Regions from separate parts of the Bacillus sp. FJAT-53060 genome, predicted to be linked through region 1. Evidence: predicted binding sites of a transcription regulator. Region 1 holds the regulator's gene; the other holds the start of a gene.

The links. The regulator LexA, encoded in region 1, represses DNA repair genes until DNA is damaged. The targets are predictions, from matches to a motif close to CGAACATATGTTCG.
Region 2: a site for LexA is predicted at 1,867-1,880, ahead of uvrB (excinuclease ABC subunit UvrB). Genes of this name have one in related genera too.

Annotation. Positions count from the first base shown of each region.
Region 1 covers NZ_JBAWSW010000030.1:19,232-22,514, forward strand. The annotation lists gene WAX46_RS11545 (IseA DL-endopeptidase inhibitor family protein) at 1-149, opposite strand, end outside; gene WAX46_RS11550 (hypothetical protein) at 441-890, shown strand; gene lexA (transcriptional repressor LexA) at 936-1,556, opposite strand; gene yneA (cell division suppressor protein YneA) at 1,716-2,027, shown strand; gene WAX46_RS11565 (YneB family resolvase-like protein) at 2,045-2,692, shown strand; gene WAX46_RS11570 (DUF896 domain-containing protein) at 2,762-2,986, shown strand; gene tkt (transketolase) at 3,174-3,283, shown strand, end outside.
Region 2 covers NZ_JBAWSW010000004.1:83,509-86,791, forward strand. The annotation lists gene uvrB (excinuclease ABC subunit UvrB) at 1-1,799, opposite strand, end outside; gene WAX46_RS03420 (CsbA family protein) at 2,086-2,331, opposite strand.

The DNA.
Region 1 (3,283 bases):
GCACTCCAAAAGTGTTCTCTTGCATCAAGGGCAATATGTAACGCTTCTTTATTTGTCAAAGTGGAGGATTTTTTGGAAGCGGCCAGTGTCGTTGTTTGTAAAGAGATCATAAGCATAATAGTAGTTAATAAAACAAATAATTTTTTCAAGGCAATTGCCTCCTTTTCTAAATGAAAACTTCTTATGTTACAAATGTTACAATAATTACAGCAGGATTACAAGAGTTAAATCTAAATGTTTTTTATTTCTTTTCTTTCTGTCTATATAACGTTTGAGGGAGACAAAAAGTTTTCATTTTTTATTTTTTTTCCTCATTATTATTTAACCGTTCTATAGGAGAACAAAACGTCTTTTGAAAAATTTCTATTTGAAGACTCAACACTCTTTTTTAATTATTGAATATACTGTCGTGATGAATGTCTAAGAAAGTGGTGTTTAGTATGTATTATCCATATGAAGGTATGTGGAATGGGTACTCATACGATAGGCAGGTACAAAGCTTGCCGTCGCTTCCTATTCCTCAGGTTGGAGGATTTTCTGGCTTACCAATGGGAGGGGGAGCGACTGGGCCAAGGCAAGGTTCAGGCGCACAATCAGCCCCGCCCGCTCCGCCGCAGCATATTATATCCCAGTATCAGCAAGCAGTCTCTCAGCCTCAAAGTATGCTGCCACTTATTTCAGGGCAAAGTGTCAGTGGAGGTCAACAAACTGTTCAATTTGCAGCCGGGTGTAATAGACGATGGACCATTGTGTTCCTTAGAAACGGTCAAGTATTTCTAATGTATGTAATTTCATCACAGCCTTTTGGCCGTACAACGGGCTTTATATGGCCGTATTTTACATTTGGTTCCTTCCCAAGCTCAAGTATTCTTGCTTATTCTTGCTCATAAAAAAAAGCCGGTTCTCATCAGCAGTTGATGAAATACCGGCTTTTTTTAATGAATATTTCTAAATACACCAATTACTTTACCTAGTATACTTACATTCTGTAAAATAATCGATTCCATTGATGGGTTCTCTGGCTGTAATCTAAAGTGCGTATCTTCTTTATAAAAACGTTTCACTGTTGCTTCATCTTCCTCTGTCATAGCGACCACAATATCCCCATTGTTGGCGGTGCTTTGCTGACGCACAATGACATAGTCCTTGTCCAATATTCCTGCATCAATCATACTTTCTCCCATAATTTCAAGCATAAATACTTGTTCATCTGGCGCTGCAAAAGTTTCTGGAAGAGGGAAGTATTCTTCTACATTCTCAACAGCCGTGATAGGTAAACCCGCTGTGACTTTTCCAATGACTGGAACATTCATTACAGCATTCTTTGAAATATTCATTTCCTCTTCATCTAGTACTTCGATGGCTCTAGGCTTCGTCGGGTCTCTTCTGATTAAGCCCTTTGTTTCTAGTCTAGCTAAATGTCCATGGACGGTTGAACTAGATGCTAGACCGACAGCTTCACCAATTTCACGAACGGATGGGGGATAACCCTTGCTTTTTACTTCTTCTTTGATGAATTTCAGGATATCGAGTTGTCTTTTTGATAGCTTCGTCATCTTTTGCACCTCAAAACGTCAATTTTAAAGAAATTATAGCATGTTTTTCCTAACAGTACAAACATAGGTTCGAAAAAAGGTTTTGACAGAAACATCTGTTCGCATTTATAATAAGTGACAGGAAGAGCGAACGTATATTCTATTAGGAGAGATGATATTATGAGGTTAAAAGAATCGATTATTTTTATTGCACTATTCTCATTCATCGTTGGCATATTTCTTTCACTTATTGCAGCCACAAGCCATAATAATCCAAATCAATATGTTAAAATAGAGGTTCAATCAGGTGATACTCTTTGGGGGTTAGCTGATCAAGTAAACGATAGCAAATCAATCGATAAAAATGCGTTTATTGACTGGGTAACCGAACACAATGATCTTGCTTCAACTGAAATCCAGCCTGGAGACATCCTTGTGATACCTGTCAAAAAAGAGCATCCAGTCGTATATCAACTTGCAACAGTCCGGTAGAAAGGTTGATTAAAAACATGAACGCAATAATTTATGCGAGAGTGAGTACTGTCAAAGAAGAGCAGGAAACCTCACTGAAAAGACAAGAAGAAGAACTTCGAGCTTTAGCTGCTTTGTACAAGATGAATGTGGTCAAAGTCGTGAAAGAGAAAGCAAGTGGATACGAACTAGATCGTGATGGTGTTTTTGAGATGCTTGCTACGATGAAAGAAGAGTCAATAGATGCTGTTCTTATTCAAGATGAGACACGCCTTGGAAGAGGGCAAGCAAAAATTGGGCTTCTTCATTGTCTTTTTAAAGAGAAAGTAAAAGTGTATAGCGTTTTTCATAGAGGAGAGCTTGAGCTTTCAGAAGCTGATGAAATGGTCATTGAAATTGTAGGAATTGTAGAAGAGTATCAACGAAAAATTCATAACCTGAAAATAAAGCGGGGAATGAAAAAAGCTGTTGAGCGCGGGTATCAGCCTGAGCTGAATTTAAAACACCAGGATCAGGCGCCTGGTCGTGAGCGTATTGAAGTACCGATTTCAGAAATTGTTCGCTTAAGAAAAAACAACATGACGTTCGCCGAAATTGCAGAGACGCTTCAGGCACTTGGCTTTGACATCTCAAAGGCAACAGTGCATAGAAGGTATCAGGAATACGAAAAAGGTCTTTCTTCTTAAAGTGTGATTTGTTGTAAAAGTGAATGATATTTAGTAGTATGTAGAGAAAATGTTTTAAAGGAGTTTGTCATGATTTCTAAAGAACAGCTTGCAAGAATAAATGAGCTTTCAAAAAAGTCAAAAGAGAACGGTTTATCGGACGCAGAAAAAACAGAACAGAAGCATTTAAGAGAAGAATATTTAAAAGCTTTTCGTTCTTCTATGAAAAATACACTCAAAACCGTGAAAATCGTCGATCCTGAAGGAAACGATGTCACACCAGAAAAATTAAAAAGAGACCAGAATCTTCATTAAGGTCATGATTTCTTAATTTTTGAAAAGATGGGAAGAATATTCTCATCTCTTTTCATATTTGCATAAGTTTTTTGGTGATCGATAAACTAAATGAGACAAAATCCTTCTTTTTCAGCGTGAAATAGTTGTGAAAAAAGGACAGTAGATTTATGATAATGGTGTACACAAGATACGGAAGGGGATTTATATGGAAACGATTGAATTGAAATCTATAGCAACAATACGAACTCTCTCCATAGATGCAATTGAAAAAGCGAATTCCGGTCACCCTGGAATGCCAATGGGTGCTGCACCAAT
Region 2 (3,283 bases), on a different contig from region 1:
GTCGTTGCCTTAATGATATCTCGAATCTTCTTATGAATCGTTTGCGGAGTAATCCCAAATTTCTCGTTATAGGCTTCTTGCTGCTCTCGTCTTCGCTTCGTTTCTTGAATGGCAATATCCATTGATTTCGTCATATTGTCCGCATACATAATGACCCGGCCTTCTGCATTTCTCGCTGCACGGCCGATCGTCTGGATGAGAGATCTTTCAGAGCGTAAAAAGCCTTCTTTATCCGCATCTAAAATGGCCACGAGCGACACCTCTGGAATATCCAATCCTTCACGAAGAAGATTGATTCCGACGAGTACATCAAATTTACCGAGACGTAAATCACGGATAATCTCAATCCGCTCAAGAGTCTTAATTTCTGAATGCAAATAATTGACCTTAATCCCGATTTCTTTTAGGTAATCGGTGAGATCCTCAGACATTTTCTTTGTCAAAGTCGTCACAAGCACACGCTCATTTTTCTCAATACTCGCATGAATTTCTCCAATTAAGTCATCAATTTGTCCTTCGATCGGTCGAACTTCAATGATTGGATCAAGCAAACCAGTTGGGCGTATAATTTGTTCCACGACCTCTGGCGTTTTCTCAAGCTCATACGGTCCAGGCGTTGCGGATACATGCACAATATGTTTGATATGTTTTTCAAATTCATCAAAAGTGAGCGGTCTATTGTCAAGTGCTGATGGCAGACGGAATCCGTGATCAACCAACACTTGTTTTCTAGCTTGGTCACCGTTGTACATTGCGCGAATTTGCGGGATGGTGACGTGTGACTCATCGACAACAACCATAAAATCATCTGGGAAATAATCAAGCAGCGTGTAAGGTGTTGAACCAGGAGGACGTAACGTCAAATGTCTTGAATAGTTCTCGATTCCTGAACAAAAGCCCATCTCTCTCATCATCTCAAGGTCATATCTTGTCCGTTGCTCAAGACGTTGCGCTTCTAGCAATTTTCCGTTTTCACGAAGCTTTTCAAGCTGTTCCTCAAGCTCTTGTTCAATATTGATAATCGCTTTTTCCATTTTTTCTTCTCTTGTGACGAAGTGAGATGCGGGGAAAATAGCGACATGCTCACGATCACCGAGTATTTCTCCCGTCAGTGCATCCACTTCACGAATACGTTCAATTTCATCACCGAAAAACTCCACTCTGATACAATGCTCATCTCGTGAAGCAGGAAAAATTTCAACGACGTCACCTCGTACTCGAAAGGTTCCACGCTGAAAATCTATATCATTACGAGAATACTGAATATCCACAAGCTTACGCAGAAGCTGATTGCGTTCAATTTCCATATTAGTGCGCAAAGACAGCACAAGCTCTCGGTATTCCTCTGGCGAACCCAAACCATAAATACAGGACACGCTGGCAATGATGATGACATCTCTCCGCTCAAATAACGAGGATGTCGCGGAGTGTCTCAGCTTATCAATCTCGTCATTAATGCTGGCGTCCTTTTCAATAAATGTATCGGTTTGAGGAACATATGCCTCAGGCTGGTAATAATCATAGTAACTCACAAAATATTCGACAGCATTATCCGGAAAAAATGCCTTAAACTCGCTGTATAACTGACCGGCAAGTGTCTTGTTATGCGCAATGACAAGTGTCGGTTTGTTCACTTCTTTGATCAGGTTGGATACAGTAAAGGTCTTTCCCGTACCTGTTGCACCTAACAGCGTTTGATGCTGTTTCCCCTGATGGATTCCATCCACAAGCTTTTCAATCGCCTTAGGCTGATCTCCTCGGGGCTGATAGTTAGATACTAATTCAAAGCGGTCACTCACATCAAAGCCTCCGTTTCGTTACGAAATCTATCTAATAAATATATTATCATAAAAGTACACAAAAATACGAACTAAAGTTCGTGTTTTTTATTTCCAATACATTCATACCCTCTCTGCCTTGGCAAATAACCCTTTTAAGAAAACCTTCCTTTCAGTATGGAACATTTTAGAGGGAGATATTCGATTAGATGAAAGATCAAAAAAAAGAAAGCTGTGCTCACTAGAATCGTAAGCACAGCACGTGTTTGAAAAAAGTATACTTTTCGGCCTATCACAGATGATGACATCAATGATGTTTATCAGCCTTCTCTCTCTTTTCGATTTCTTTCTTAGCCATAAACAATGCCCCAGCCACTAAAGAAATAATATCTAATCCTACGATAAAGTAGGTTTCTGTATAGCCTTTCATATAAGAGGCAAATAAAAGCGCCGCTGTTAATGCAATGCCAACGTAATGATTATAGGTAACCTTTGAAAATAAAATAACAAGCAGGAAAGGAAAAACAAGTGCAAATATGGCTTTTGTAATCACAAAAACCCTCCCTCTACATGGTCTACCTTGATTATAGTAAAGATTGGCAAAATGAACAATTCACAGTTTTCGATTTCACTTTTTTTCTTCATCCATGATGAGAACTTCCCCTTTAAAACGATAGGTCTTTAGGTTCCTCTCATGAAAATGTGTGTGCATGTCTCAATAAAGTCTTCTTACTGAGTTAAAACGAGTTGGAAGTCTTGCTCTAGATGTTGTTTTAATAATAAATCCACATGGGAATGGCAGGCCGTGATTGTTTAATTTGATCCATTCACGCCTTTTGCTCCTGCAAGTGATACGGTTATTCAGCCGCATGAAATAAAACTGAATACATGGAAATGCCCCCTTATCCAAATAACCAATGGTTTGTTTGTCTATCTATTTTATAAAATGATAGTGGGCACTATCATTTTAAACATAGGATTTATTAGATGTATTGATTTTGGAGCTGTACTTGGACCTTTTATTGACTCGATCATCATTCAGAGGTTTGACTGGCATTCCATTTTCCTAGTGAATATCCCATTTTTGTTCCTAACACTTATGACAGGCGTTTTACTCATTAGCAGACACGTTTACAAGCAAATGTAGATATCATCGGTTCATTGTACTTTACTTAACCATCGGGATCGCCCCACTCATTCTGTTCACAAACAGCCAAGTATGGTTTTCTGGCATTGATCGTCACTCCTTTATTCTTCATACATGTATGAAAAATAAAGAATCCGATCATATACTTATCAACACTATTTAAAATTAGTCCTTATACAAATGCCAATCTTTCTATCATGCTATGCCATTTTGTCATGTATACCATTCTTCACATTATGCCTCTTTTCTCATTCACAAAGCGGTATCATTTTTTTTTATCTTTTCACTCTGCATGTCGATTAGTGGTTTGCTCGGGGCAAAGCTCCATCCGATCAAAGGCGCAAGCACATGATCCGAT